DNA from 3 places in the Paraliobacillus sp. JSM ZJ581 genome. Region 2 is predicted to be linked to each of the others. Evidence: riboswitches for the same ligand, from Rfam matches in the RefSeq annotation. Region 2 holds a riboswitch; each other region holds the start of a gene.

Region 1 (11,073 bases), on a different contig from region 2:
TCGATTGAATTTGACGCATTATCTTCTTCTTGGTGATAATTGTTAGACACACTAGCTCCTTCAAGATAAATATGTCGATTAAAGATAGGGCGATCATTATGAAACACTGTCAAAACGATATCGGCTTTTCTCCACTGAATCAATAACAGATGCGCCTCTTTGTTGATTAAATCATGTGTAGCAAAAACCCGATAGACAGATAAGAAAGAAAAATCTGCGATCGTCAACTTGCAATTGGCTTGATGAAACACATCTATGTATGATTCTAAGCGATCCTTTGGATATGCAAAAAGTAAAATATGGCTTAAATCTTCCTCTTGTTTAATTATTTCATAATCAATGACAGGATTTTTAAATGGTAAACGAATTGAGTTATCTAATTCCATTTCGATATATTGTTTTATTTCTTCACCACTTAATTGCTTCGGAACAGCTTCATCACGTAACGTAACAAAAGCGTCAGGTACGCAAAAGGCTACTTCTTTGTTCCTCCAATTTTTTTCTTTGACTAAAGCTTTTAAAACACCTATGAATCGAGGCTTATCAATGATTTTTCCATCTTCTATTAAACCAGGCTCGAGTTTAATCTCGCCATGATCACTTGTTTGATTATTTTGATATAGATAACGAACAACATGATCTGTTAACATCAAGTTAATTCGATCCTTTTTGAGAAGTCCCATTTTCATCCGTCCTTAAAAAAATGATGTCATATACCAGTTCAACATATCTTGTCCGAAAAAGTAAGTAATACAAGCAGCTACACAAATAAACGGCCCAAACGGTATCGGTGATTTGCGATCTACTTTTTTTCTTATAAGTAATATCACACTAACAACAGTACCTATTAATGTAGCAATGAAAAACGTCAATAACACACCTTGATATCCAACAATTAAACCTAGTAAAGCAAATAACTTCATGTCTCCTGCACCCATTCCTCCTTTACTACTAATAATAATAAGAAAAATCATAATAAATCCTATCAGCGAGCCAACAATCGGAGACCACCATGGATCAAGCGGTGACAGGATTCGCATAAATAGGATGAATGGGGAAAAAAACAGCAAAATTTTATTGGGGATTAGCATATATTTTATATCAGAAACGATGATAATCGCACATATTGAAACTAACAATAGTGCCATAAGTAATTCTATTTTGAAACCTATTAAATAGTAGCTAAGCGCGAATAGTGAAGCTGTAAATAGTTCAATGACAGGATATATTAACGAAATGCTTGTTTTACAGCCTCTACATTTCCCACCTTGACGTATAAATGAAATGATCGGTAATAATTCATACCAAGATAAGTTTTTACCACATCGAGGACAATACGATCGTTCTGACTCTAAAAATTTTTTTGTTGGGATTCGTAAACCCACAACGTTAAAGAACGAACCAAACACACTTCCGAATATAAATAATATAATTGTAATAATAAGCTCCATCCTATTCTCCTAGATATGTATAGAGACCCCTTACATAAGGGATCTCTGAAAATATTAGCTGATTTAACCTCATTTTAATTCATACGTATTACTAGCCTCAACGAAACTAATTGTTCCAGTTGGTAGTTCACCATCGTCCTCTAAATATCCGCCAGTAACTAAATCAGCCACTGACATCCCATCAGTAAAATTGCCCTCAGCATCTGCTAACCTTGCTGCATCTAGAACTAATTCTATTTCTGCTTCACTTGCATTAGTCTCCGCTGATTCAATCACATTACCAATAGCAGGTACAGCAATTGCAACGATAATTGCTAGAATAACGATTACTGCTAATAGCTCAACTAATGTAAAACCTTTCTCACTACGTAATACCTTCTTCAACTTGTTTACCATTTCCTTACCTCCCCTAATTTGTATAAAAAAAAGACTCACATCATCTAGTACATTCATGGTGTCAGTCGGTTGCACTACTAGCTCCAATCTATCCAAGTGCCCAAATAAAGATAGATCTTCTTCACTCCTATATTATTTCATAACAATTACTATTATACTATAAACATGGTAAATGTCTATAACTTTAATACTATATTTTATACTTTTTTTAGATATTTTCAAACAAACTAAACATCGGGATAACAATCGACAAAACAATTGCTCCTACGACAAAAGCTAGGAAAATAATCATCACTGGCTCTATTAATGACTTTAGTTTATCTGAGCTTTCATCTAATTCTTGTTCATAGAATTCTGATACTTTTTTTAGCATGGCATCTACTGAACCTGTACGCTCTCCCACAGTAATCATTTGAGTAATTAATTTAGGAAATATCCAATGGTTCTTCATCGGCTCTGTTATTGATTCACCACTCTCTAATGAATCCTTCGATTGTTGAAGAACTTGCTTCATTACTTTATTCTCAATCACATTTTCCGTAATAGACACAGCTTGAAGAATTGGAACAGAACTATTTAATAATGAGCTCAGTGTTTGTGTCATTCTAGCTAATAGTGCTTTTTGAATAAAAACTCCAAATATCGGCATTTTTAATTTCATTACATCAAAATAGTATGACATTGTTGGATTTTTATTTAATAGCCGAACAATAATGACACTAAGTAAAGTGATGAGCAATAAGACCCACCAGTATGATTGGACAATCTCACTAATCTGTAAAACAACTTGCGTATAAGTTGGAATCTCTTGGTCAAATGACAGAAACATATTCGTGAATATCGGTACAATAACAGCTAATAAGAATATAGTAATAACAATCGCCACTATTCCCACAACGATTGGATAAGTTAAAGCGGTAATAATTTTCTGTCGTAATTGATATTGTTTTTCATAGTAATTTGCCATTCGATTTAATATTTCATCTAAGTTACCACTCACCTCGCCAGCTCGTACCATACTAATAAATAATTCTGGGAATAACCGCGGAAATTCTGCTAGGGCATTAGACAAGCTATTTCCTTCTTCAAGTGAATATTGTACTTGGTTTAATGATTTTTTTAACGGTTTACTATTTGTTTGCTCTTGTAGGATGACTGTTGCTTCAACTAATGTAATCCCCGCATCAATTAACGTAGCAAACTGTCGTAAAAAAATGACAAAATCTTTGTTTTTAATCGGTTTTCCTATATAAATATCTTTGTAAAGAATTGGATTCAACTCTTTTAGTTCAAACAAGATAAGACCATTCGCTTGTAAATGTCTCATTGCTTCTTTTTTTGTTTCACTATTCACCTTGCCTTTAATTAATTTGCCCTTTAAATCTTTTGCTTTATAAGAAAAATATTTCATCCATTTCACCTTCTTTCATCACAAGCAAGGAATCAATCGTTTAAATTTTCACATATGCCGCAGCATGCTTTTCACTTATCATGCCTTGTTGCAACAACCGTTTGATATCCATTGACATCGTATGCATGCCAAATTCTTTTGACGTTTGCATTGTGTTCGGTATTTGATGCATTTTCTCTGAACGAATCAAATTTTTTACCGCAGGTGTATTAATTAATATTTCAGTTGCTGCTATTCTTCCAGACCCTTTTAACAACGGAAACAATCGTTGTGAGATAATTGCTTCAAGCACATTTGCTAGTTGAATTCTGATTTGTCCTTTTTGATGCGCTGGAAACACATCAATAATTCGATCCATGGTAGATGCTGCATTTGTTGTATGTAAAGTACCTAAAACTAAGTGCCCTGTTTCTGCAGCTGTTATAGCGGTTGATATTGTCTCTAAATCTCTCATTTCACCTACTAAAATGACATCGGGATCTTGCCTTAAACACGCACGTAAACCTTTTTGGAAATTGATCGTATCAAAGCCAATTTCGCGTTGATCGATGAGACAATGATTATGCTGATGTAAATATTCAATTGGATCTTCTAAAGTGATAATATGCCGATTCATACGCTGATTCATATAATCGATCATCGAAGCCAATGATGTACTTTTTCCACTGCCTGTTGGCCCAGTTACTAATACTAAGCCTTGGGATAATTGCGCAATTTCTTTCATCACATCCGGAAGGTTTAACGAATCAATTGACGGAATTACTGTCGGTATTGTACGTATCGCTAACGAAAGGCAATTCCTTTGAAAATAAATATTCATTCGAAAACGTGAAACTTGCTTCACGCCATGTGACAAATCAAGCTCTCGTTCTTTCATTAGCTTATCCCATAATGTTTCTGTTAGAATTTCTTTTGTCATTCTCTCCGTATCTTCTGGCTTTAGTTTATTTTCACCGAAAGGTTGCAGTCTTCCATCAATTCGAAATATTGGTTGTGAACCAACTGTTAAATGGATATCTGAAGCATTCTTTCGATACGCTGATACTAACAAATCTTCTAAGCTGTAATGCACATGAATCACCTACTCTTCCGTTGCTACTCGTAATACTTCATCTATTGTTGTCAATCCATTTTTCACTTTTAATAATCCATCATCTAATAAAAATCGCATCTGATTATCTTTTAAATAGGCTTTTATTTCAGACATATTCGATTGATTCATCATTAAATTTTTTACTTTTTCATCAATGACTAACAATTCATGAATTGCTAATCGTCCTCGATATCCTGTATGTCTACAACTATCACAGCCTCCCCCTTCATACACTTCATTTATTTCAATAAAACGATTTTCAAGTACCCGTTTTTCCATTTCAGATATCGGTCGTGTTTTTTTACAATCAGGACATACCTTTTTCACCAAGCGCTGAGCCATAACAGCAGATAGTGCAGATACGACAAGATAAGGCTCAACACCCATATCAAAAAGACGCGGAATAGCAGCAATTGCACTATTAGTATGCAAGGTGCTAAAAACTAAGTGTCCAGTAAGCGCCGATCGAATAGCAATTTCAGCTGTTTCTCTATCTCGAATTTCCCCAACCATGATAATATTCGGGTCTTGCCTCAAAATAGATCGAAGTCCTTTAGCAAATGTCAAGCCAACAGTACTATTCACTTGAACTTGATTAATGCCTTCAAGCTGATATTCGACTGGATCTTCAATCGTAATAATGTTGACATCTTCCTGATTAAGTTCATTAATCGAGCCATATAACGTCGTTGTTTTACCAGAACCAGTTGGCCCTGTTAGCAAAATTAACCCAGATGGCTGTTTGATCGCTTCCCTATATTGAGTTAACGTTCCTTCTGAGAAGTCAAGCTCTGTTAACGTCTTAAAAATATTAGATAAATCTAATATTCGAATAACAATTTTTTCACCAAAAACAGTTGGAAGTGTGGAAATTCGTAGATCAACTGGTTTTGTATCAATCATTAAACGAATCCGCCCATCTTGTGGTAACCTCGTCTCAGTAATGTTTAATTCTGATAAAATTTTCACACGTGCAATTAGTGCATTTTGCAGTCTTCTTGGGACTGTTTTTTCAGAACGTAACATGCCGTCTACTCTATATCGAATGACCACTTTTGTTTCAGTCGGATCAATATGAATATCACTTGCTTTCATCGTTACGCCGGTTTGTAGTATTTGATCTAGTACTCTAACAGCTGGCGCGTCCTCAGCATCCATTTCTTCATCTGAATAGACATTACCCATATCATAATATTTATTGATGGCTTGGAGAATATCGTCTCTTGTTGCAATGACTGGCTTTACGATAAAACCAGTAGAAAGCTCCAAATAGTCAATTGCGTAATAGTCTAGTGGATCATTCATCGCAACCGTCAACACATTCTCGCGTTGTTCAATCGGTAATAAAATATATTGTCTCGCGAACTCTTTTTGAACTAATTCCATCATCGCGTCATCAATTGAAAATCGATATAATGAAACACTGTTTATTTTTAGATGAATCTCTAATACTTCTAACAGTTGGCGTTCAGTGATATATCCCTGTTCAACTAATGCATCGCCTAACTTCTGCTTTGGCTTCTTTTGTTCTAGCACCTGAATGATTTCTTGCTCTGTAATTAATCCGTGCTCTTTTAAAACATCACCGAGTTTTCGTTTCGTTCGGGTAACCATATGACACCTCATTCTATGTTAAATTTCTACATCAATCTATCTCTACCGATGGTTCTTTCGTAATTAAATCATCATCAGATGGTGAATCAGCTGATCCAAAAGGAAATTCACCTGACATATCTTTATATGTAACACCAGTTCCACCACTACCAGTTAGTGAATTACCAATTAATGTTCCGGTTATCATTGCTCCGGCTCCCACTTTAATATTAGCGTTAGGGGCTAGTAATAATAGATTGGAAAAAGAACCTCCATCAAAGGTTACATTGTTACCTCCAGTAACAATAAATCCTTTAAAACCACCACCACCTTTTAATGTTACATTAGCAGTTTTAGCAAATAATGAACCTATAATTTTTGTACTACTTGATAAATTCACACTATTATTTCCTGCCAAATAGACATTTACTTGGTTAACTGCACCTCCACCATTGATTTCACCGTAGCCCATCGAAAAAATATTTTTAACATAAAAATCAATTGTCCCTGTACCAATAATCTCTATATGTCCACCAGGAACATTTAGATTATCAACGACAATATCAACATTTTGGTTGTTCGTATTAATCTTCAACGTGCTATCGCCCGTTATTGAAATGCTGTTAAAGGAAATATTTTCCAATAAATTCAATGTATGATTTTGAGTTATATTTAGATTTCCATTGACATCAACTTTTTCAAACTTCTCACTTGTCGCTAGAGTATAAGAAGGGAAAATTGGAAACGAATCCACAATTCGCTGATATTCTATCCAAGGTAATATATTCGTATTTGGTTTTACTATCGGTGGTGTTCCTCCTGCATCATTCAAAGCATGATTAACCGCTGATTCTGGCACATATGCCGCTCCATCAGTTATTGATGTCCCACCGCTCATATTTATCGTATTTGAATCAGAAGACTCAACATAAACATTTCCGTTTAAAGTTGATGAACCCGATAAATGAATATTATTTTTAACGATCGCTACTGCTCTGTCTGGGATATTCAGTACATTTCCTGATGTCCAATTAATCTGAAATGGACGTGTAACCGTACGTGTTCTTTCGCCGATTACACCTTCTGAAATGATTTGATAGTTTCTAGGATTTGAAGTATTTAGCTCTTGGATGGAAATGTTCGCTGAGGGGTTGTCCTTAAATATGCTAGAAAAGTTAGTCAGTACTTTGTTATCTAATTCGTCTAACTTATTATTAAACGTCGTATAAAATTCTGCTTGATTACTAGTACTATCGTACACATCATTTACAATTGATTCTATCGATGCATACGTTTGATTCGCTCCTCCTTCTGCTATATAAAAAGTTGACTGGTAGGCACGATCAACACTGGACAAATTTACATTGGCAAATGATGCAGTAGCTAATGCTATACCTAATAAAGATAATACAGTCAACGTCATTAATACAGTAGCTAATATGGAACCATTCTCTTCTTTTAATCGTAGTTTACTAAAAAACAACACCGATCCTCACCTACTCCCTAAGGTATATTATTGTTGATAAGCGCTGTTGTTCATTTCCTGCATCTGCTGTACTGGCAATCGCAATGTCAAGCTCTAGATCGTTTTTTTTTATTTCAAATAATCCAATTTCATCACTAATTGAAGTTCCATTTTTCAATACATGTGGGGCACTGAATTCATAGCTATCTGAACCAATGTTTAACACATCATCCGTGACACTTACTTGACTAGGATTGTGTGAACGTACTTCTTTCGTTATCGTTGCCATGACATAACGAACCTGATCCTGATGTTCAATCATTTCTGTTTGGTTCTTGTATTGCTTTTGACCAAACATCATAGCAGAACCTACTAGCATAATAATGATTGACATTAAAGATAGAACCGCTAATAACTCTACTAACGTGATACCTTTTTGCTCCTTCCACATGGAAAACACCTACTATTCTTCCCAAAGGATTTTTGTTTCCATTTGACCTTTCAATTTACCTGATAGGTCGTATACATGAACAAGTACATTTTTTAACTTATCACTAATTACTTGATCTTCTCCGTCTTCCGCTACTGCAATACTAATTTTCACTTTATTCGAGTCTACTGTTTTAGTGAACTTATGCTGACCAGACGAATCATCATATGTATCTGTTTCGGTCTTTAATTGATTCACTCCATCTAAAAAAGACATCGTTTGACTAATATGATAAGTATTCTCTATTTCTGACTGCGCAATATAAGTCGCATCACTTATCTCGTCCGATACGTCTACTGTTTTCCTAGATTGAATGAAAAAAGTTAAGAATGTAACAATAATAATGGATAACAGTAAGATAGATGCAAGGACTTCTACTAGAGTCATAGCCTTCTCTTCACGTAAAACAGATTGATTGATTCGAAAACGATATAGTTTTCTCAACTTTAATTCATCCTTTTTTACCAGTACTTACATTTAATATAGTACATTAGAACCTATTTGTACATACTAAAGTATAAAAATATGAACTTTTTTAACTATATCATATTACCGGTGTTTTCTCATTTATTTCCTTGTATTTTTTTTCTTGATTTTCCGACAAAATTTAATGAACCTGTAATACATGTCATCATCGATTGATTTTTCAAATGATCTAGTACCTCTCGATAATCTTCCATCACCTGTTTATTCTCGTTTGTCGAAACATGAAATAAATCAATTGCTTTTGCAGCACGTGGATGATCAAAGCTAGTAAATATAATTTGATCAAATACCGGATCGACTAGCTGAATCATTTCTTCAATCGGTTTATCCTTGAACATCGCCATGATTAATTGTTTCTTTTCACTTGGATAATATGCTCTAATTGATTGAATAAATTGTGCAATACCCTCTGCATTATGCGCGCTATCTACAATAACTAATGGCTGATCTAACACCTGTTCAAACCGTCCACTTATGCTAGTATCTGCAATCCCTGTCAAAATAGATTGCTTCGTAAGACTTAGATTACTTTCATTTAATTGTAATAATGCTTGCACGGCTAACGTTGCATTATGTATCTGATAGACACCTCTTGTTCCTAAAGAGACAGGAAAGCGGTGATTCGCATTTATGAAATGAAATGGGTTTTTGTTATTTTCTAATTGATAGGAAAATTCAACACCGAGTTGAAAAAGTGGTGCTCTTTTTTCCTGTGCAATCGTTTTGATTACTGAGACTGCTTGCTTTGGCAATTCACCTATAATGACTGGGGTTTGCGCTTTTATAATACCTGCTTTATGTGATGCAATCGCTTCATAGGAATTACCTAAAAAATGCTGGTGGTCTTTTCCTATCGTTGTAATAATACTAAGAATTGGCTTTACAACATTAGTAGCATCATCCTTTCCACCCATTCCCGCTTCAATTAAAGCAATATCAGCATGATCTTTTAAGTAATTGAGCGCAACAACCACAATGATTTCAAACGAGCTTGGCGGGTCTCCTTTCAAATCTAAACGTTCGATTTCCTCTAGTAATAAAAGTAAATATCTAATAAATGATTCATCAGTAATTGATTGTCCATCCAATTGAATCATTTCATTTCGAGTTGTTAATGATGGAGAAGTAAACGTTCCCACAGTGTAATTAGCTTGCTGTAATGCGGATGCCATAAACGCTAGCGTTGAACCTTTTCCATTCGTACCTGCAATATGAATTGCCTTTAGCTTCTTTTCGGGATGGTTACATGCCTTCAACAATCGTTTTATTCGTTGTAATCCAGGTTTAATTCCTATTGTTTCTCGTTTATCTAAAAATTGATTGACTTGTTGTATTGTTTGTATCATATGATCCCTACTTCCATTACCATTGTTTTTCCGTCATAATATACTATAGTATATCAAATCATCACAAGAAAGGATTGGAGGCCATGCATGGATGGGTTGTTTATAATGGACATTTACAAAGTGAAGCATTCCTCACTTTTTCACAGTGGATATATGATGCGGGCAAAAAACTTGGTATTACGATGGAGCAACGAAAAAACAATGAGGTTTTCGTATTATTAGAGCAGGATAAGCCGTTAATTGATACGCTAAATTACCAACAGAAGCCTGATTTCGTTGTTTTTATTGACAAAGATATTGCGTTGGCTAAACAATTAGAAGCGATTGGTATACCTGTATTTAATTCAGCACAAGCGATTGCCACCTGCGATAATAAAGTCGACATGTATCCTGTGTTAAACCAAGCTAGTATTGCAATTCCAAAAACAGTCATTGCACCAAAAATATTTTCTAAAGAAAAAGCAATACAGTTATCTCCCTTTCATCAATTAGAAGAAACTTTTCAATACCCTTTTATTATTAAAGAAGGTTATGGCTCTTATGGTCAACAAGTATATTTGATTCACAGTCGAGAGCAGTTGGATGAGAAAATACAAGAAATTGCCGATCGCCCTTTTTTATTCCAAGAATTCATTTATTCTAGTTATGGGAGAGATCTGCGTATTTATGTAGTAGGAAATGAGGTAGTTGCTGGATTAGCACGCACGGCTCAAGATGATTTTCGTGCAAATGTTGCGATCGGAAGTACAGTGAAAGCACACTTACCTACTGATAAGGAAAAAAAACTAGCAATTGATGCTGCACAAGCGGTTGGCACAGATTTTGCTGGAGTGGACCTGTTGTATGATGAAAATGAAGAACCGATTGTTTGTGAAGTTAACACCAGTGCACATATTAAGAATATTTATGATTATACAGGAGTGAACATTGCTGAACATATTATGACTTGGATCGTGAAAAAACAAATGAGTGAAAACAATCATTTTTATCCTCATTAAATTAAAACCCAAGCGGGTCAATCCACTTGGGTTTTAATTTTAACCTTTTAGCTCTTGTAATCGTTCCTTAACTTTCTCGCGTTTGTTGAGATAGTCTTTTTCTTTTTGACGTTCTTCTTCTACTACTTTTTCAGGTGCTTTTTTAACAAAACCTTCATTTCCAAGCTTCTTCTGAACACGTTCTACTTCCTTATTTAATTTATCTAATTCAGTATTTAATCGTTCAATTTCTTTATCAATATCGATTAAACCTTCAATAGGTAAATACAGCTCTGCCCCAGTAACTACTGCTGACATTGCTTTTTCTGGTGTAGTTACCTCTGTAACAATAGTTAATTCACTTG
Region 2 (11,073 bases):
AAAACAAGCTTCCATGTGCAAGGTGGAGATAAATTAGCGATTATTGGCCCGAATGGAAGCGGGAAAACAACACTAATTCGAAAGGTGATAAATCAAGAACCTAGTATTACCGTTTCTCCATCAGTAAAGATAGGCTATTTTAGTCAGAACCTGAATATCTTAGAAGATGAAAAAACGATTTTAGAAAATGTCCAGTCTTCGTCAAAGCAAAGCGAGACATTGATTCGAACGGTGCTGGCAAGAATGCGTTTTTTAAACGATGATGTTTATAAGCAGGTAAATGTTTTAAGTGGTGGGGAAAGGGTAAAGGTCGCCCTCGCGAAACTATTTGTAAGTGATATTAATACATTGATTCTAGATGAACCGACCAATTTTCTAGACATAGAGGCTGTGGAGGAATTAGAATCGCTGCTCCAAGCATACGAAGGAAGTGTAATATTCGTTTCTCATGATCGACAATTTGTAGAGAATATTGCAACGCACATACTAGAAGTTCGTAATCAAACAATACATGTATTTGAAGGTAACTATCAAGCGTATAAACAGAGCCAACCACAGGAAGAACAAGGTGCAACCCATGATGATTATTTACTACTTGAAACGAAAATATCCGAAGTGCTCAGTCGTTTAAGTATGGAACCATCTGAAGAACTAGAAAAAGAATTTCAAAAGCTTATTAAACAAAAAAGGGAATTAGAAGAATAAAATATGTACATGTAATTGATGTGGAGTAGAGAACTCAATGTGTGAAAACATTGCTTTCGTAGTATAATTAACATAGAAAGATAATAAGTGTTTCGTATAATAAAGATTGTCCATGATAGCGCATGGAATAGTCGCAATAGACTAAACCCCGACAAGAGGAGGAGGTAGCTTAGGAAATAATCCCTCGCATACCGGCTAAAGTGCATGAGGGATTATTTTTTATCTGTCAAAATTATTTTAATTAAGAAAAGGTGATTGTGTTTGCAAGCATATACTAGTAAACAAGCGTTAATTGATGAAATTACTAAAAGAGCGGCATTATTTATTGATGAATTTCGTTCTATTAATAATCTTGATAAAGATATCCTAGTTGATGAAGTGAATCGTACACCTTCGCAAATGATCGCTTATCAATTAGGATGGATGAATTTAATATTGTCGTGGGAACAAGCTAATAAAGAAGGAAAACAAGTCGCTACACCAACGCAAGATTATAAATGGAATGATCTTGGCGGACTTTATCAGCACTTTTATAATGAATATGCAGATCAATCGATCGAAACGTTAATCGATATGTTTGAGCGTGATGTTAACCGTATCATTCAACTAGTAAACAGCTATGATGATAAAGCATTATTTGAACAGGGTGGCAGACAATGGGCAACGACAACACCTTCAAGTTGGCCAATTTGGAGGTGGATTCATATCAATACAGTAGCGCCATTCAAATCTTTCAGAACAAAAATAAGAAAATGGAAAAAGTCAGGGGGTTGTGATTTTATATTAAGCGTATCGTATAATAAAGGCCATTCACGATAGCATATGGAACGGTTGCAATAGACTAAATCCCGACAAAAGGGGTAGGCAGCTTAGGAAATAATCCCTCGCATACTGGATAAAGTGCATGAGGGATTATTTTTAATATAGGATAGCTTTTTATTCGCTGTTAGCTATTTCATAGCTTTTTTAATAAAATGATTTAAAGTTTAAATCTCCTTATTAACCCATTCAATTCTTCAGCAAGCTTTGCTAATTGATCGGAACTACCTGCTACCTCTTCCATGGAGCTACTTGTTTGCTGTGTTGAAGCTGAGGTCTCTTCAACTCCTGCAGCTGCCTCTTCAGAGATAGAAGCAATTTCCTCAACTGACCTATTCATCTCTCGACTGCTTGTAACCATATCGGCTAAATTATTAGATACAGAATTAATAATTTCTGCTGTCTTAGATATAGATGAATTAATTTCTTTAAAAGTTTTTCCTGTAGTAAGAATTTGATGGGTTCCTTTCTCCACTTCCTTATAACTATCTTCTAGAGAAGCTGCGACAAGACTAGATTCATTTTGAATATTTGTAACGAAGACGGTAATATCAGTCACTGAATCAGATACCTGTTCTGCGAGATTCCTTACTTCATCTGCTACAACAGCAAATCCTTTACCGTGTTCTCCGGCTCTGGCAGCTTCTATCGCTGCATTTAGTGCAAGTAAATTTGTCTGGTCTGCAATATCCTGAATAACAGAAATAAGCTTAGAAATTTCCTGAGACTGTTTATCTAATCCGCCTACTTTAGCAACTGCGCCTTGGACGATTTTGTCGATTTTGTCCATCTGCTCTGTAGAAGATGTCATTAACTCGCTTCCTTTAACTGTCATTCCCATTACTTCATTTGAATGTTGCTGTACTCGCTCACCATTGCTACTTACATCCTGTACTTTATCTGAGAATGTGCTCATAAGTGAAGACAAGTCACTAGCACTATTTGCCTGTGTTTCTGATCCAGTTGCCAACTCTTGCATCGTAATAGCTACTTGCTCAGAACCAACTTTAACCTCATTCGCTGCTTGTGTTAATTCTTCACTTTGATTCGAAACAGTTTCAGCTACTACATTTATTTGATTCAATAATTCTCTAGTGTTTATTGTCATTTCATTCGTGGCTTCTACTAGATGACCAATTTCATCTCTAGTATTGATTTGTAATAACTCTTCGGTTAAATCTCCGTTAGCGATCAGTTTCATCCGGGTCATCACTTTTTTGATTGGATCTGTAATCAATCTTGCTGTAATGACTGCTGCACCAATGCTTAAAACGGTAATTAAAACGGTTACAACGATTCCTATTATTGAGGTTTTTTCTCCACTTGAAGTGATTTCCTCCCCATGTCTATTAATTTCCTCTGCAGCGTTTCCGGCAAGTTTCTCATATCCTGCCATGAGTTCACTCACATCTGATGTTAATTTACTCAAATTCTTTGTGGCAAGTTCATGATCACCACGGTCATAAGCATCAAATACATCATCATTGACTGCTGTTCTCCATGCAACGGTTTGATCAATTAAATCATCAAAATCCTTGTTAACCCCAACACTTCTAGCTATATTTTCAAATTCAATTCCAACCTCTGTATGGTCTGCAAAACGATCCTTTAATTCACTATTGCCTAGTAGAACATAACCTCGGGCTGCTGCGACTCGTTTGGCAAGTGTTGCTTCCATTCCTTGATTAGCAATCAATGTCTGTAAATCCTTTTCGATAATGTCTTCAACTTGATTATTGATCTGTTTCAATGTTATAAAGTTATACACACCCAAAATAATTACCAATAAAATCACAAGAGAAAATGCAAATAAAATCTTATGTTTAATACTTTTGAGATTAATAATTTTTTTCATGAAATTCACCTTTATCCTTAATATTAATCACTTAGCTACTCCTCAAATTGCATTACAATTTCTTGTATCTTTGCTGTTGTTTGTATACGAGGACTTATAATTTATCACTAAAGCATTTTTATTAAGTGAAGTCTACAATAAATCTCATGCCGAAGATTGAATATTTATTTATACATGAACCTCCTTTATACGTTGTGATGCCTTTTCTGATCTCGGCATTTTTAAAAGTAAATTGCCAAAAACACAAGAAAAAATGGTTATTATTTTAAAAATAACCATTTTTTTAATATATATATATGGACAATATTAACGATTCATCGAGACGTAAGATAAGCATATATACATTAAACAAGAGGAATTCCAGTGTCTAAACTCTATATCGGCAAAAAGATCTATTTTTAAAGTACTAAATTTTAAAAAGACAGTAGCTATGACTTTTTATATAAAAAATAAAACAAAGGAAGTATGAATTTGTTGTTATTTTTCTGATCGATAATTACTTAGACATTTTTTGCATACTAGCAAGCCATTCAAGATCGGGCATTATCACAAATACCAAAAAAATAATTACATATGTAATGGTACGATTAAAACATTACCGTTTTGTTGCTGTATTTGTTTAGCTAAAAATAAAATATAACAGGATTGATATGATCTATCTTTGTGATTAAAATAGTAATTTAGACTTATTTTTCATTTTTTTGCGGGTATTATCAAAAATATAAAGAAAATGTATTTAAATAAAAAGGAAATATAACATAATGAATAAAAGGCTTTTAAAAGTAACTATTATTTTTGTATTAATTTTGTCAATGTTAACACCATTATCAAATGCAGTAAGTGAGGAAATTAAAAAAGGAGAGAGCAATGCCAGTGACTTTTTTGAAATGGCTAAGGATGGTGAAACTATTGTAGAGAATAGTGCAGATGTTAAAGGTAATAATGGAGAATTACTTAGAGTTATAAAATCAAAGACAGAAAAAAAGTAATTAAAAATGTAAAGCAGGAAAAAGTAATTATAAAACTTAAAATTACCAAGAAAATAGTTGATGCAAATGGTGAGCATGTTGATACATTTTTTGTAGAAAATGAAAAGATTCAATTTAATAAAAATGATGATCTCTTAATTAATGGTCAAGTTGTTCCTAGATCAGAATTAGACTCATTGTTAATACCTCCTTCTTCTGATATTTCAACATATTCTGGTGGGAAATCATTTAGCAAAGAAGCTTATTATCAGTTAGGTAGTATTTAAAAAATCATAAGCTAGAGGATGTTAAATATTGGATTTAACATTATCAATTATACCTGGTTTAATCATTGTTGTATTATTACAACAGTTAATTGAAAATGCTACGTTAAGGAAAAGTCAACGGTTTGGATATTAGGGTTTAATTTTCTTAAATATTGTACTTATAGTGATTCAGTTACGTTAATAGATAATTATATTAAGATCAATAATTGAATCAAATGAAACACTTCCCTCAAAGCTTACTCCAAGTGTATGAGGAAAGTGTTTGTTACTTGATTATTCATTTTGTTCTTGATAATCTTCTTTTAATGCTTTAACGAGTGACACAATCATCATTAGTAATATGAAAGTGAAAGGAAAAGCCGAAACAATAGATGCTGTTTGTAAAGCTCCTAGTCCACCGGAAGTAAGTAATACAGCGGCAGTTGCTGATTGAATGATGCCCCAGATCATTTTTATTTTATTTGGTGGGTTTAAGCTACCGTTTGTTGTTTGCATACCTAACACAAATGTTGCAGAATCAGCAGAAGTTATGAAGAATGTAGAAATTAACAAAATAGCCACAACGGTTAATACAGAACCATAAGGAAATCCTTCAAATAAACCAAATAAAGTTTTCTCTTTTGCTAGCTCAGTCAATCCTGTGTTAATCCCATTCAATTCTTGAAACAGACTAGAACCACCAAAAACAACAAACCATAAAGCACAAAAGATTGTTGGGATAAATAAGACACCAAAAATAAATTCCCGAATGGTTCTTCCTTTAGACACACGAGCAATGAAGGTACCTACGAATGGAGACCAAGCAATAAACCATGCCCAATAGAAGACAGTCCAGTCCTGAATCCAATCATTAGCGTTTTCATCAAATGGCGCTGTATGAAAACTAAGTGATGGTAACGCGCTTATGTAGTCCCCGATTGTTGAAACTAATGTATTAAATATAAAAATAGTTGGTCCTAGTATAATGGTTAGTACAAGAAGCAATATTGCTAATATTATATTTGTATTACTTAAGTATTTGATTCCTTTGCTTAAGCCTGTCCAAGCTGAGAGCATAAACAAAATAGTTACAATGACAATGATAATAAGTTGTGTACTAAAGTTATTTTTAATATCTGTTACATAAGATAGCCCCCCACTAATTTGAGAAGCTCCTAAACCGAGTGAAGTAGCAACACCGAAAATGGTAGCGAATACCGCTGTAATATCAATTAAATTGCCAATCCAACCATTGGTTCGGTCTCCTATTAGTGGTTGAAAAGTAGAGCTGATAAGCCCAGGAGCGCCTCTTCTGAATTTAAAGTAGGCGACAGATAATGCAATGACTGTGTAAATACTCCACGTCTGTAATCCCCAATGAAAAACGGATGATCTTAAAGCGAATTTAGCTGCTTCAATACTTTCCGGTTCTGCATTAGGAGGTGCGGCAAAATGAGCAAGCGGTTCTGCGGCTCCCCAAAATATAATTCCAATCCCCATACCTGCACTGAATAACATAGCAAACCAAGTAATTTTATTGTACTCTGGTTTATCTCCGTCTTGGCCTAAACGCATCTTTCCATAACGGCTAAACATAAGATAAATCGAAAATAGTAAGAAGATTGCAACAGAAAGTATGTAGACCCAGCCGAATTGCGAGGTAAGGAAAGACTGAATGTTTGAAGTAATAGATTCTAAATTTTCTGGTGCAACTACGCCCCATAAGACAAAAACACCTGATATAATTAATGATATCCAAAATACTTTTCCAATTTGAGTCATAAAAAGACCTCTCTTTAACATATTGTTTGATTCGTAGTTGCTTGTATTTAATAGAAAAAACTGTTAATAATGGTTATAAAGAAAAAGATCCTCCTTTTCAACTTAGTGTAACCAAAAAAATACAAAGCAATCCATTCAAAAATATATAGAACGACCTTTCTATTATAAACATAAGATAATTGTGTAATCAACTATTTTAAATGGAAAAAAGGTGAGATGCGTGTGAGAAAAGTATAGCTCCTTTCACTAAAAGTTTGACTATGAAAATAGCAAACTGTATTCTAAAATACAGAATTGCTCGATTTATTAAAGGAGAAGATGGTTAGATGAGCCGATCGGAAAAAAGGGATATGTTACTTAAAGTAGCGGAACAATTATTCTATGAGCATGGGTTTCGTGGCGTAGGACTAAAACAAATTATTAGAGAAGCAAATGTGGCAACGATGACTCTCTATAATCATTTCTCTTCCAAGGATAAGTTGGTAGAAGAAGTACTTAGACAGCGTGAAAATCGGTATTGGTCTTATTTAGATTCACATGTAGCAATAGATACAGATTCTCCTTTCGTTCTTGCTGTTAAAGCGCATGGTCGTTGGTTAAAGAAGGAATCTTATAAAGGAGATATGTTTTTAAGAGCAATAGAAGATTATGCTGGAACGGATAATGAAATTGAAAATATTGCAAGAGGTCACAAAGTTAAATTATTAAACTATTTTCAAAAAATAGCTCAAGCAAGAGGCAAACAAAATGAGCAAGATTTGGCGAATCAATTCACATTATTACTTGAAGGAACTACTTCCATGACAACATTGGTTGGTGCGGAGAAAGCAACGGAGTATGCTATCGCGATTGCTAAAGCGCTTGTCCAGCATACATTGTAATGGTTATAGAGCGTGATGCAAAGCCTACTTCAATATTGATAAGTCTATTAGAGTAGGGATATTTGCTTAATAGAAAGACGAAGAAAGCGATAAATTACCTGTGTTAAAAGGGAAAAAAATTTGTTAAAATTAACCTGTATCAAACCTAATATATGATTAGAAGAAAACAAACGAATTTAAAAATTGATAAAGGCAAACCTACTGAAAAGTTGGGGCGCAAAGCTACAGGGGCTAAAGACTTTGTCTATGCTAGCCAGTTACCGTTAAGCAAGTGCACTTTCCTTGTTAGCGGAAGTGTGCTTTTTTCGTGAGAGGAGGTTCGTCATGAACAGGAAATCGGTGTTTACCTTAATGGCTTTATTTTCAATACTTTTATTAGTTGGATGTAAAGCAGATAAGCCATCACAGAATGTTGAGGCGGAATCAACTAAAGGGTCTATTCTTTATGAGAATAAAAATTATGATCTCTCTATTAAAGAAAATGCTGATTGGAAATTTAAATCTGATGCAGATACAAATAATTTAAATGTCATACTTAGTCATGGTAAGTCACAAGCTATTATCTCTTCAGTCTCAAGTGATCGAACGTTTGCAGATATAAAACAAGAATTGAAAGCTAGCACAGAAAATATTGAAATTATTTCTGAAGAGAATAATACATTATCTTATCAATCAACGTTTGAAGATGCTGTTCGAACAGATGTATATTTTAAAGAACATAATAAATCGGTTAATCTTATTATTATTTTTATGTCACCTGTATCAGCATATGAACAAACAAAACCTAATATTGAAAGCTTGTTAAATCATATTAAATAATAAGAGAAGGGAAGAGTTAGAGATGAAAAAACAATTATTTAGTGTTATTTTAGGTGCGGGATTGTTAGTGGCTGGAGGGCAAGTATTGGCTGATGAAGCAGAAGAAGTAATCAGCACTAAAGCAGAGTTATATGATACGACTCGTTTGATGGAAGAAGTGGAGTATGAGTTAACAGTAGATAAAATAGATAAGGCGATTCTCCAAGATCAATATGCAACAGAGAGGCTAAAGGAAGCAAAAGCTGCAATAGAAGATGGAGATATTGAAAGCATTGACCAATTAATAAAAGAATCTCAAGCAAATACAAATCAAGCAGATGCTGATTTAACTGAGGCAAAATCAACTGATGATGACAATGATCCAGAAGAGGTAGAAGAAATAGAAAATACTCTTGCTGATCGATTAGAAGAGCGTATTGAAGAATTAACAGCTCTGTTAGAAAGAGAGGATTTACCAGAGCAAGCGAAAATTAATATATCCTATGTGATTGAAAAATTAGATAACTTGAAAGAGAGAGCTGAACAAAGAGAAGAATTACAAGCGATGTTAGCTTCTGGAGAAATAACAAAAGAAGAATATAAAAGTGAAATGAAAAAGCTAGCGGAGAAATATAAGGAAGAGGCAAAAAAAGATAAAGAGGAAGCGTTAGAACGAGAAGAAGAACGTAAAGAAGAAGTGGAAGAGCGTGAGGAAGAACGTCAAGAGGAAGCGTTAGAACGAGAAGAAGAAGGTAAAGAAGAAGCGGCAGAACGAGAAAAAGAACGTCAGGAGAAAGCTAAAGAACGTGAGGAAGAGCACAGAGAAGAAGCTAGAGAGCGCAAAGAAGAAGGGCGAGAAAAAGCAGAAGAACGGGAAGAAGAGCACAAAGATGATGAAGATAATGATAATGAAGAAGCAGATGAAGATTAATTGAAAATGAATGGGATGAGGTGATTCCTCTCCCAATTTTTTTGTGGAAAAAATAGTCATTATGCGGTAAAGTAAATAATATAAAAAATAATCATTTTTGGAGGAGAAAAAATGAAGAAAAAGCCATTAATTATAATAGGTTCTGTATTTGCAATTGTCGTGATTGTTGCTGCAGTTTTATTAGGTATAAATACAACTTCTGTTGATCAAGTAAATACAACACCAATTGATGATCAAAAAATGGTATATTTAGGTGAAGAAGATGCTGCTAATGAAATCTTTTTAGCGTTTGATTATTCTTGTCCGGCGTGTAAGAATTGGATGAGTGAAGTTTTACCTGAATTGGAACAGAAATATATCGAAACAGGTGAAGCGAAGTTTAGAATGCAATCTATGGTCTATTTAAACGATGCATCTTTACGACTTTCTAAATTTGATCAAAACCTCATTCATTATAATAAGGAAGAATATTATGAAATTGCTAGAAGAATAATAAGCGACTCGCAAAGTCAAGATGGAGCTTGGGGAACAGAACAATATATTAAAGATATTATTTCAGAATACGGTCTTGATCAGGAAACTATGCTTCAAGACAATGAAGTGGATCCTATTAATGTAACTCGAAAATACACACGAGGTTTAGAGGTTGAATCAGTCCCAAGTGTCTTTGTTAATGGAATAAAAGTGGATGAACCGTTTAGTATTAAAAAAATTGAATCATTAATTAACGAATAAAACAATGTTAGAACCAAGCTCTTGTCAACAGGACTTGGTTCTTTTTTCTAAGTGTAAGAACAGATACCACATTTGCAACCCTTGTAAGACTAGCTGATAAAAAAAGTGAATCGGACAATAGAAATCTAAGTTGTCTATCATGAATATAGGCATGGTTATAGATTAAATTTGATATAAAAGTATTTCTTATATACTGTAGTGCACCATGTTGAGATAGTACTGTTTGGCTTTTACTTAGATAATATACGCGCATGACCCACCTGTTTTGTTTATGATGGTTGCTTGCTTTATACTTTAGTCTGTCTTTGTCCAAGCTCTTGATCGATAAGCAAAATTGCCGAAGTATTATTTTCTGCTAGTTTTAAGCGATTTACAATTGTTAATGCTTGTGCTTCTTCGTCAATTTGCTCACGGAGAAAGTCTTGAATAATTACGGTTGTTTGTGGGTCGATTTGTTTCACGTAATCATAAGCTTGACGATAAGCGTCTGTAACATATTGTTCGTGCGCGAGTACTTTTTCAAATGTTTCTAAAGGCGTCCCATAATTACTTGATTGTGCTGGAATCTCGCCCAGTTTAACTACCCCATCTTTACCGGATAAATAATCAATTAACACTAACATATGTGTACGCTCTTCGTCAGATTGTATCTTTAACCACTTGGCCATGCCTGTGTAGTTTTTTTGCTCCATATACGCCGACATAGCTAAATATAATGTGGTAGAGATTTGTTCGATTTGAATTAATTGATTTATTAACTGCTGTACTTCATTTTTTACCATTCGATACACTCCCGTTTGTTGTATTCCTATTAGCTTATGCGTTAGTATAATGGGATGTTCATCTCTATAGCCTAAGAAAAGATGAAAAACTATTTTTTTATTTGTTTGTTTTTGTATGCTATTAGACTTGTTTTAAGTGATGCATAGACACCGACACTAGCGTTTCCATAAAAGAATCCCATAAAAACACCTGCCCAAATATTGTGTTTATGCGCAAAAAATATAGCAATTAGTAAACCTATGATATTTGCTACTGTTGGAACCAAAACGGGCTTAATGTGTATCCAAATTTTAATGATTTGGGTAAGTATGACTACAGTTGGTACAGCAAGTATTGCATCCCAGAAATTTGTGTGAATAATCGGAAATTCTTCCATGTTAGAGCACTCCTTGTTTCTGTGTAAGTTCACCTTATTGTTAGCTAGAATCATTTTATTATTATCAAACGTTTTATCATTTCTTCTACGTGGTAAATACATACCAACACTTATAAGGGAGTGTAAAACAATGAATGAAAGAAAAGATTTAAGCAATAAAGTAAAAAGTGCAGT
Region 3 (11,073 bases), on a different contig from region 2:
CCATATTTATAATGCTAGTATAGTTTCACAGAGCCATATTAGTTAAGCCTAGATATCACGCAATGTTAAACGTTATAAGGAGTGACCTTAGCTTCCAATAGATCGATTAACTTAAACATTGCAATACCTAAAAAGCTTAAAGCAAGAATACCACTAAACATCTCAGTGTAATCCATTTTTGTCCATGCACTTAAAATATGGTAACCAACCCCATATGTTGTTGCGTAATTTTCCGCAAAAAATAAAGTTGCAAGTGAAATACCGACACTAACACGTAATCCGGAGAATATGTGTGGTAAAACTGCTGGAATAATTAAATAGCGATATGTATGTAATTTGAAAGAGGCGAAACTATCCATGACAGTAAAATATGAAGATGGAATTTGCCTTACTCCATCCCTCACTGACAAAATAATCTGAAATACTATAATAAAAATAATTAAGATGATTTTCGATTTATTCCCTAAACCATATAAAAGCATTAATACAGGTAAAAATGCTACCTTAGGAATAGGATAAATATAATAAAGAAAAGGGGAAAAAAATTGATTAAATAGTCGATTGACTCCGGCTAATATACCGATTGGCACTCCTATTATTAGAGCAATGCCAATAGCTACGACCACTCTAGTCATGCTAGCCAATACATGTAACAGTATTGATCCTTTTATTGTATATAGATAAATCAATGTTTCCATTGGTGCTGGGATTGTATGTGTATCAATTAGAAAGTAAACCATTTGCCAAGCTAAAAGCGTGGTTAAAAATCCAATAAAAAATTGATTACTACCTATCCACCGCAAATACTTCATCTGTCTCCATCTCCATGTTTATAAGTTTCCTTACATCAATACATGCTTGATAAAAGGCTAAGGTTTCTCTACTGTTTTCTTTTCCAAATAGAGGATTGGGAATCCGAGTTATTTTTCCGTCCTCTCGCATAATTAGGATAACTTCTCCTAAATAAACTGCTTCTTCAATATCATGTGTCACAAACAGCATCGTTGTTTGTTGTTTGTGATGTTGCGCTAGAATAAGTGCTTGAATCGATTCTTTTGTCATCGCATCAATTGCGGATGTCGGTTCATCCATTAAAAGAAAATCTGGTTCTGTGATAAGCGTTCTTGCTAAAGCTACTCGTTGTTTTTGGCCACCACTTAATTCATGTGGGTATTTTTTCGCACAATGCTCTATTTTTAACTCTTTTAACCATTTAAAAACACGTACCTTTAAATCTTCTTTTTGTATACCTGTCTGGATTTGCAGCGGCATTTTGATCGATTCAAAAGTCGTTTGCCATGGAAATAAACCTAGATCTTGAAATAAAAATCCGGTTTTCACTCTCGGCTTCATTAATCTTTCGTCATTAATATAAATCGTTCCACTTTCTGGTGAAACAAGACCAGCAAGTAATCGTAACAAGGTAGATTTTCCAATACCAGATTGACCGATCAGCGCATAAGAAACACCTTTTTGAAGCACCAAATTCAGCTGATTAATGACTACTTGTTCCCCAAAGTTGTAAGAAACATCTACCATTCGAATACATGCCTCATTATTTTTCATAACGCAATCGCCCTTCCTAAATAATACTATCATACCACAATAGCAACTTTCTTCCCTTTAATTAATACAGCATCTTTTCCATCTAAAAACAATGTTTGTTGTTTAGTAATTTATGGTAGACGATTCATCAACGGACATTAGCAACTGAACTATGGAACAAGAGGCTAAATGCTGAACCCTTGCTTTTTTCATCTATCAATAGAACATCTTTTCTTTTATCCATATGTTATTAAATTCATCTAACCATACCATATTAAATGATCACTTTAGAAACAAACAGGTGAAAAAACTTGATTTTTTCACAAAATAATCATACTATTTAATTAAGACAAATTACTCTTTTAATTTAAGTTTCAGTGTTTTTTATCTATATGGTACTAGAATCAATTTGTTATATGTGGGCGCCTTACAAATTGGGAGTGAGTGGCGCAACCGACCATTCCTATTGGTCGTTTTTTTATGTAAAAAGCGCTTTATTAAACTTTAATAGAATGGAATTAAGCAATATCGCTATTAATAGTCCTTCATTTACTAGGAGAGTTACCATGAAAAATTTTAAGTTTCATATCGCTATCGTTTTTTTTATACTACTAATCGGTATCACTATTTTCATTATAAAAAAGCCTACAGATGAATCAACACGCACCCACCTAGAAACACCATTAGAAAAATTCATATGGGAAGATATGCTCAATGCAAACAAACTATTAAAAACACACTATCAAACGAGTGATACAGATTATTCTTTATCAGAATCACTTGGTCTTTGGTTGGAATACGCCGTAAAAAGTGATAATAGAGCTCTGTTTGATTTAGGGTATCAGCAACTCACTGAATATTTCTTATCCAAACAAGGATCGATTCATTGGCGTGTCTTACTCAATGGTGAAGTAACAGAAAGCGTAAATGCATATGTAGATGACCTTAGAATTATCCAGGCGTTATTGGATGCTACAAATCAGTGGGATGAACGAACCTATCGAAAAACAGCAAAGCATATCTCACAAACATTGATCGAGAAAGGAACCTACAATCAATATTTTGTAGATTTTTATGATTGGAAATATGATGCGAAAAGCAGTGCACTGTCTACAGCATATTTGGACCTAAAAACGTTAGAAAGACTCAATCACTTAGAATGGATGGATCACGAACTTTATCAAAAAATGTATCGTATAGCAAAACAAACGGCAGTAAAAAGTAATCCATTATTTCCAACACGCTATTTAATTGATAAAAACGAGTTTGTTTATGATGACAAAGTAAATATGATTGAACAAACATACACTGCCTATCATTTAGGCAAAATTAATATGGATACGAATGATTTCCTTTCATTCTTAGAGCAAGAATTCGATACGCATCACAAGCTATTTGGACAATATGATTCAACCACTTTAAAACCTGCAGTGACCTATGAGTCACCAGCTTTATATGGTATTGCGATTCAATATGCACTAGTTGAAAAAAACGATTCTTTTGCTCTAAAACTTTATGACAGACTTCAATCATTTCGCGTAAAGCAAAGCCCATTCAAAGGAGCATATATGGATCAAACAACTAACAACACACACATCTTTGACAACCTTGTTCCTCTAATTGCAGAAAGGAGCTTAAGGGAGCATGAACTTATCAGATAACCATCATTTTTCAATGAGTATGGCACTACTTATTTTTTTGAATTTCGCTATTTCTATTTATTACTTTTATTACACTGCTCAAACAGGGCTAGATACAATGTTGTTCTTTATGACGATTGCTTTAATCTTCATTGGAGTATCAAAAGGGCTATTACTTAGTTTAGGTATTAGTCTTCTTGTCATTTTTTTCTTTGGAAGCTATATGATTTTAGCACAGACAATGAGCACTGACACCTTTTTTAACATACAAGGAATCGCTTCGTTTTCTGTTTCTAAAATGATTATTTGGCAAATGATACTACTTGTTACTTCTTTTGTTTCTGGTCATTTTCATAAAAAAAGAAAAATAATAACTACTAAATATCATTATTGGAAAGAACAATACTATCAACTAGTTACAATAGACCCTGCAACAAATTTTGACAATGAAAAACGCTTTTATATGCAATTAAATGAATCGTTTAAAAGAGCAAGTCGTTATGAACAATCTTTCTCATTATTATTAATTCAATTGAAAAATTGGGAAACATTTAAAAAGTTGTATGGAGAGAAAGAAACAAATCATGTCCTTCAGAGTTTTGCAAACCAAGTTACACAAGCAACAAGAGCAAGTGACAGTCGCTTTCGTATTTTTGATGATACTTTTGCACTGTTATTACCAGAAACAGATGTTGCAGGAGTGGAGACTGTCATGAAAAAAATCATAGGTAATATGAAAGACTATACATTATCCAAAAAAAATCGCATGGTAACAATTGAATTTGCATTCGGATATTGTGTGTATCACGAACAATTAGATGACTACATGAGGATGTTTAATAATGCGTTTGACGAACTTAATAACTATGTTGCTTAGCTGTCTACTAGGGACTGTTTTTCTATCCGCTAAACTGGTATATGCAAACCCGGATTCAGAGCTTAATTCATTAATTATTTATAGTAGTACGAACAATGAATTAAATGAACAAGTGTACCTATTAGATCAGCTAGTTAGCCATTACTCTAAATCTACCGTAACATCAGAAAGTAACGTTACTAACTTGTCCAACTATGATTATGTTTTTTATATAGGATTGGATCATAAAAAGCTAGATGGCTCTTTTATTAAATCCATGGAAGGCTATGATGGCTCGATTATATTTATAGGGGAGAATATAAATCAGTTTCAACAACGCTTTCCTATTAAAGATACAAATCAATCTGTCAATATAAAGGAAATTTCAATGGGGAGCAATCACTCCACATTTGAATCGTTAAAAGAAATGAAATTAGTTACCGAGCAATCGACTATGGAAGTAATTATCGAGGGCTTTCGAGGTAATTATAACTACCCGATTCTTATAAGCAATAAAAAAGACTATTATTTAGCTTCAACACAATTGGATGATCAAATAGCATATTATTTTGCAAAAGCGTTAGACACTATATTCAACACAAATCGCACAAGCTATCAATCTTCCTTTATTAAGATTGAGGATATTAACCCTACAACAGATGTAGAAGCACTAACCAAGATGACAACCTATTTAACATCTAATGATATCCCGCTTATCTTATCCGTATCTCCTGTTTATGAAAGCAACAATGAAGAAGCTCATTTATCTGATTCTAATGAACTAGTTCAAAAACTATTATCACTACAATCACTAGGAGGTGCTATTGTTTATTCCTATCCTTCCTTTTCAGACAGTGAGAATGAAGAGGAAAAACGCGCATTGATTGAAGCCGAAATATTAGAGCTGGCTAGTTATGACATTTATCCTGTTGCTGTATCTTTTGCAACAACATCAACATCTATCAGTCTAGAAGATATGATTATTGCAGATGATTATTTCTCTATATTATTTGCAAATGGTCGCTCTTCGCATTCAGCCGTACTTAAAGCAACTGCACCTTATGTAAATCAACCGTCTTATGTAGACGAAATGGTTTTGATTCCTGAAACCTTAGGTTATCTTAATAACACAGATACATTGTTATCTCTAAAAAGACATCACAAGCATTTAAAAATTGTACCTAATGCAACTTTAGGAATTTCAATTTTTCCTTATACAAAGTTAGACATATTAAAACAAGGTTTAACCGATTTGCAAGTATCTCAAAAGACCTCTTGGATGAATCTGTTTGATAGGAATGTCTCTGTTCAAACGCCTTTTTTATCTATTGAATCTACAATCGACAACGACATTAAAGTAGTGAACAATATGAATGCTTTACAATCTTTTATGTTTCGACATCAGTTGAGTAAAGTAGAAATAGTGCTATGGTTTGTTGCATTTATTGTTAGTCTATTTATCTTAGCGTTTTTCATTTATTCTGTCTATTTAAAACTAAACCTACGTAAATCGTTATTCGCAGAAAGGAGGGGAAAAGAATAAATGGCTAACACACTATTTATTCTATCGTTAACTATTATTTGGGTTATGCTACTATACCATATGTTTTTAATGCAAGGCGGTTACTTGCATTACTTACGCTATGAAAAGCTCATGAATAAATGGGAGAAAAACCAAAACAAAGCCTTGCCAAAAGTGACGATCTTAATACCAGCTCATAATGAAGAAATGGTGATTGAACGAACAATAAAAGCAATGTTAAAGCTCGACTATCCAAAAACGAAATTGGAAGTCATCGTTATAAACGATAACTCTTCTGATAGAACTGGAGAAATCATTGAGCATTATCACGCACTACATCCACATATTATCCCATTACATGTCGCCCCTGAACATGGGGGGAAAGGAAAATCCGGGGCATTAAATAATGGCCTAAAAATTGCCACAGGGGAAATCATTTGTGTCTATGATGCCGACAACACCCCTGAAAGTAAGGCTATTTATTATCTTGTACTGGCAATGATGAATGATCCAAAAGCAGGAGCTATTGTTGGTAAATTCCGCGTGAATAATGCTAAGAAAAACTTACTTACTAAATTTATTAACATTGAAACCATTTGCTTCCAATGGATGGCGCAAGCAGGAAGGTGGTTTTGGTTTAAAGTTACAACTATTCCTGGTACAAACTTCGCTATCCGACGCTCTATCATTGAAGAACTTAATGGCTGGGACGAAAAAGCGTTAGCGGAAGATACAGAATTAACCATTCGTGTTTATAATTTAGGTTACCATATTCGCTTTTTTCCAGCAGCAATTACTTGGGAGCAAGAACCAGAACATTGGAAGGTTTGGTGGAAACAACGAACGAGATGGGCTCGTGGGAATCAGTATGTTGTACTTAAATTTTTGTTTCGTTTTTTTCAATTAGATAGAAAGAAAATTGTTTTTGATCTTATCTACTTCTTTTTCACTTATTTTTTATTCTTTTTCGGTGTCATATTATCTGGTGCTATTTTTATTACAAACTTATTCTTCGATTTACAATTAGAGTTAGGTGCCATCGCTATGATTCTTTGGGCATTAGCTTATTTACTTTATATAACAGAAGTAATGATTGCTTTAAGTATTGAAAAAGAAGAAATGAATAGCAACAACTTTATCATTGTACTATTCATGTATTTCACATATTCTCAGCTATGGTTAGTACTAGTATTAAATGCGCTTTACCTTGAAGCAAAACGAATTATTTTTAAAGAAGACGTCAAATGGTACAAAACAGAACGATTCGAAAATAAAACTACTAACAGTTTGTAAGAGGACAGGTGACACAAATGAATCAAAATCACAATCAATCAGAATATAAACCAGAATATTCAACTAGAAAAAACACACATAAAAGAAAAAAAGCGAACACCTTTTATTTATCCCTTATATCACTGGTTATGCTTGGCGGTGTAATTTATTTATTAACGCCTCCCGGTGAACAAGTCGCAAATTCTATTAAAACAAAAGTAAGTGTTAGTATTTCTGATATTTTCAAAAAGAATGAATCCTTAGCAGTAACGAAACAATCTAATATATCTAAAAAAAATGCAAACAACACCGAACAAACAGCTGACAAACCCACTGAAGCATCCAACAATCCGAACTATGAACTAGAAGTGATTGCTTCAAAGGATAAAAAGGAAGCAAAAGCATCTGCTATAGATAATGGAGAGGTTCTTATCCTTGAACAAGATGACATTACTTTGAATGGTGTTTATGGTGGTCGTGATTTTTATTTCACATTACCTCGAAAAAATATAGGAAATAAAAGTTATCTTGAACTTGTCGTTAGTTCATCTGATCTTTTAATAGAAGACCTATCTTCATTAACAGTACTTATAAATGAACAACCGATTCAAAGCATCTCTATAAAAAACAGCCTTGAATTCAAATCGATTAAGATACCACTTCATCGTGATTTTTTAACCGATGGTGTGAATAAAATTAGCATTCAAACACAAACGTATATTAATACTGATGTATGTTTTGATCAAATAGATGCGGCTAATTGGATGATTTTACACAAAACATCTTATGCTTTCATCGATACCAAAAAATCGAATGATACAAAAGACTTATTAAACTTTTACCCGTATCCATTTGTAACACCAGGAACACAGGAAGAAATTCACACTTCTATTGTAATACCTAATAACAGTAGCGGTGATGTTATGAAAGCCGCGTTGCAATTGGGACAATATTTATCTAAACAAACAACCGCAAAAAACATCGTACCTATATTCTTTGAGAATGAGTGGAATGACAACATTAGTGAACATGTCATTGCACTTGGAGAACTCGATGCATGGGAAGATAAAATTGCTAATAAAATTACATTCAAGGACATTTCTCTACAATCTAACGAATTGTACTTAACGAATGTATTAGAAAAAAGTGAAAAATCATCAAAACAAGTATTATTTGTTACTGCAAATAATGAACAGACATTAATTGAAAAAAGCACTATCTTAACCGATGATAAACTAGTTTCACAATTGACTGGGAATGCGTTAAAGATTGGTAGTATGCCTGAAATAGATCCATCTATCGCAAAAGCGGAACGAACGTTACCACTTGTGAATGAACCTATTACTTTAAATGACTCCCAATTAAATTCCGAAACATTTTATTTAGACATTCCTTCTTATTGGAATATAAAAAATGAAGCAACGTTAAATTTATCATTTCGCGCGTCACCTTTACTAAAAGAATGGAATGATAGCAATCTAGAAAATCAACTAGGGTTGACCGTGTACATTAACGACGTACCACACACAGTCCCATTGGCAAAAGTATTAAAAGGCGAAGTTGAGAATGAAAAAAATGTATACAATTATTCATTTAACGTTCCAACAGAGCTTTTATTAAATCAAGAATTAGTTGCGATTCATTTTGAATTTAATAATCCAAACACACCTGAAGAATGTCGACAAAGATACAAAAGTGGGAATTGGGTAACGATAGAAAAAGATAGTGTCCTTGATGTTCCACATGAAATTGATGACAACCTTTCATTTACGAATTGGCCTGCTCCATTGATCAAAACAGAACAAAATAATTATGATGATGTAGCCTTCGTTATACCTGAAAGTATACAAAAAAATGGATTGAATCAGATTGCGTTGTTAGTTAATAATTTAGCAAGCCATTATACATTCAACAACTACCAAATTGTTCGTGGAAATTTAGATGAACTAGATCAGGACATTCGATCAGAACATCATCTTGTTATTTTAAAAGCAGCAAACGACAATTTCTACGGAGATAAAAATCAATTAATTGTTCCGTGGTCAACTGAAGGGAAACCCGATTTAGCTTCATTCGGTTTTATTACTGAAACAGCAAGCTATGTTTCTTGGATGCAACCTTCCATTTGGAATGAAGAGAAAACGATGGTGTTCTTTAAATCCTTAGATACTGATGAGGAAGCACCCTATATTCATAAAGAATTCTTTCAATCTTTAAGTACAATTGACTCTTCTAAACAAAGCCAAATTTTAGTTATTAATAAGGCTGATGAAGTAAATTCCTTTGGAAATGATGAGAACAATAAAAATGAAAAAGTAGTTCAAGAATCAGTAAATAATAATACTAAAATCTTAATCATTGTCTTTTCTACCATTTTATTGGTAGGAGTTATTGTATTCTTAATTATTTGGAGAAAAAAGAAAAAAAATGAATAACAAAGTTATGTTTATGACAAAATAAGATACTCCCCTTAAGTGTAGGCAGATTAAAAAATAAAAATCTGTTTCTATACTAAGGGGAGTTAATCATGTTAAATAGTACGTTTATACTAATAAGTAACTGGATAAGTAGGACATTCTCAATTTAGCTTACCTATCTGTTTGCTTGAGATAACAACTTATACTACAAAACCATTTGTAAAGCCCTTAAAGTAAAAAACATCTCTAAGAAAGATTATTCCTTAGAGATGTGGTAATTATTTATCTTTACTGCTTATTGGGCTTGTTTTTGTTGCAAACGTTTAATGTCCATTCTTATGACTAGAGATAATATCAAGGCTACTAAACATAATATTGTAAATAGAATTAACGTTCCACTATATTTTCCTGTCAAATCATAAATAAATGAAAGAATTAAAGGACCTGCCATTCCAGCCATCGCCCAGGCAGTTAAGATGTAACCATGAATAGCACCTAACTCTTTTGTTCCAAACATATCCCCTATATAGGCAGGAATCACCGCAAATCCCCCACCATAACAAGTCATAATGATATAAATTAAAATCATATACAATAGAGGGACTTTTGTGAAATATAACAGAATGAGGACAATAACATTTAACACAAAAAATGTTGTAAATGTGTTTGGGCGTCCAAAATAGTCAGAAAGTGTTGCCCAGAAAAACCTTCCACCACCATTAAAGAAGCCCATCACTCCAACCATTGTAGCTGCAGTAACTGCAGTCATACCAGTAATCTCTTGAGCCATAGGTGATGCTACTGAAACAAGTGCAATTCCGCATGTAATATTAATAAATAACATGAACCACATTAACCAGAAACGACGAGTTTTAACAGCTTGATTCGCTGTTAATTGTGACAAATCTTTTTGAATAACAGCTTTCGATTCATCACTTCCCTCTGAACCTTCAAACCCTTTAGGTTTCCAATCTTTTGGTGGTTTTTCTAAGTATAGAGAAGCTAAAAACATGACAACGAAGTAACTAATTCCCAAAACAAAAAATGTATTCGATACGCCAATACTATTTATCAATTGTTGAGCAACAGGTCCGGTGACAAGTGCAGCAAAGCCAAAGCCCATAATTGCTAATCCTGTTGCCAATCCCCGTCTATCTGGAAACCACTTGATCATCGTTGATACAGGTGTTACATAACCTGTCCCCAAACCAGCGCCACCTATAACCCCATATGTGATATATAATAACGGCAGTGATTCGAATTTTATTGCAAATCCCGTACAAGCTATCCCTAGTCCAAATAGAATGGCTGCAACCATACCTGATTTTTTAGGGCCTTGTTTCTCAACAAAATGTCCCATAAAAGCTGCTGATGTCCCTAAAAAGAAAATTGCCAGACTAAAAGCAAAAGAAATTTGGGCAGTTGACCAGCCTGTTAAATCTGATATAGGGATAGTAAATACACTCCATGCATAGGCTGAACCGATAGACAAATGTATTGCTACACCTGCTAACGCTATTAACCATCTATTTTTAATTCCTTTTTTATTTTCCAACGTCTATACGTTCCCCTTTTCATTAGAAGTAATGTAGTTAAAGTATAAGAAGAAAGATACACCTAACTGCTTATGTTATATGTAGTTCATGCTCACATCCATAAGAACTATTTATAACACTTAAAAAGAGCTGTAGCGTCGTAATCAATATTGATTCTACAGCTCTTTTAAAAAATAATTTTTAGTTAAATTTTATACTTGCCACGGTCTAGTACTAACTGGAGATTTCTTCAGTCTTTTAGGCAGTTGATCTCTTTTCATGACCT

The links. A riboswitch is a leader RNA that binds a small molecule or an ion and turns the genes downstream of it on or off. The one in region 2 is predicted to bind cyclic di-GMP.
Region 1: another riboswitch for cyclic di-GMP. It lies ahead of ACH6CY_RS12755 (prepilin-type N-terminal cleavage/methylation domain-containing protein); the one in region 2 lies ahead of ACH6CY_RS13300 (hypothetical protein).
Region 3: another riboswitch for cyclic di-GMP. It lies ahead of ACH6CY_RS02655 (hypothetical protein); the one in region 2 lies ahead of ACH6CY_RS13300 (hypothetical protein).

What each region holds. Positions count from the first base shown of each region.
Region 1 covers NZ_JBISEP010000026.1:2,402-13,474, forward strand. Annotated here, with positions in the region: gene pilM (type IV pilus biogenesis protein PilM) at 1-683, opposite strand, end outside; gene ACH6CY_RS12750 (prepilin peptidase) at 696-1,451, opposite strand; gene ACH6CY_RS12755 (prepilin-type N-terminal cleavage/methylation domain-containing protein) at 1,521-1,847, opposite strand; cyclic di-GMP riboswitch class II at 1,902-1,984, opposite strand; gene ACH6CY_RS12760 (type II secretion system F family protein) at 2,056-3,258, opposite strand; gene ACH6CY_RS12765 (type IV pilus twitching motility protein PilT) at 3,299-4,330, opposite strand; gene ACH6CY_RS12770 (GspE/PulE family protein) at 4,340-5,965, opposite strand; gene ACH6CY_RS12775 (pilus assembly PilX N-terminal domain-containing protein) at 5,997-7,427, opposite strand; gene ACH6CY_RS12780 (PilW family protein) at 7,441-7,860, opposite strand; gene ACH6CY_RS12785 (type IV pilus modification PilV family protein) at 7,873-8,343, opposite strand; gene ACH6CY_RS12790 (bifunctional folylpolyglutamate synthase/dihydrofolate synthase) at 8,463-9,731, opposite strand; gene ACH6CY_RS12795 (ATP-grasp domain-containing protein) at 9,815-10,729, shown strand; gene ACH6CY_RS12800 (valine--tRNA ligase) at 10,769-11,073, opposite strand, start outside.
Region 2 covers NZ_JBISEP010000028.1:29,868-40,940, forward strand. Annotated here, with positions in the region: gene ACH6CY_RS13270 (Vga family ABC-F type ribosomal protection protein) at 1-705, shown strand, start outside; gene ACH6CY_RS13275 (ClbS/DfsB family four-helix bundle protein) at 967-1,524, shown strand; gene ACH6CY_RS13280 (methyl-accepting chemotaxis protein) at 1,685-3,379, opposite strand; gene ACH6CY_RS13285 (hypothetical protein) at 4,141-4,368, shown strand; gene ACH6CY_RS13290 (glycine betaine uptake BCCT transporter) at 4,908-6,395, opposite strand; gene ACH6CY_RS13295 (TetR/AcrR family transcriptional regulator) at 6,722-7,276, shown strand; cyclic di-GMP riboswitch class I at 7,458-7,541, shown strand; gene ACH6CY_RS13300 (hypothetical protein) at 7,601-8,095, shown strand; gene ACH6CY_RS13305 (DUF5667 domain-containing protein) at 8,118-9,005, shown strand; gene ACH6CY_RS13310 (DsbA family protein) at 9,117-9,740, shown strand; gene ACH6CY_RS13315 (ferritin) at 10,028-10,522, opposite strand; gene ACH6CY_RS13320 (hypothetical protein) at 10,612-10,899, opposite strand; gene ACH6CY_RS13325 (CsbD family protein) at 11,030-11,073, shown strand, end outside.
Region 3 covers NZ_JBISEP010000002.1:190,837-201,909, forward strand. Annotated here, with positions in the region: gene ACH6CY_RS02645 (ABC transporter permease) at 66-812, opposite strand; gene ACH6CY_RS02650 (ABC transporter ATP-binding protein) at 787-1,566, opposite strand; cyclic di-GMP riboswitch class II at 1,931-2,013, shown strand; gene ACH6CY_RS02655 (hypothetical protein) at 2,112-3,206, shown strand; gene ACH6CY_RS02660 (GGDEF domain-containing protein) at 3,190-4,062, shown strand; gene ACH6CY_RS02665 (DUF2334 domain-containing protein) at 4,028-5,584, shown strand; gene ACH6CY_RS02670 (glycosyltransferase family 2 protein) at 5,585-6,856, shown strand; gene ACH6CY_RS02675 (cellulose biosynthesis cyclic di-GMP-binding regulatory protein BcsB) at 6,874-9,270, shown strand; gene ACH6CY_RS02680 (L-lactate MFS transporter) at 9,548-10,807, opposite strand; gene ACH6CY_RS02685 (zinc ribbon domain-containing protein) at 11,000-11,073, opposite strand, start outside.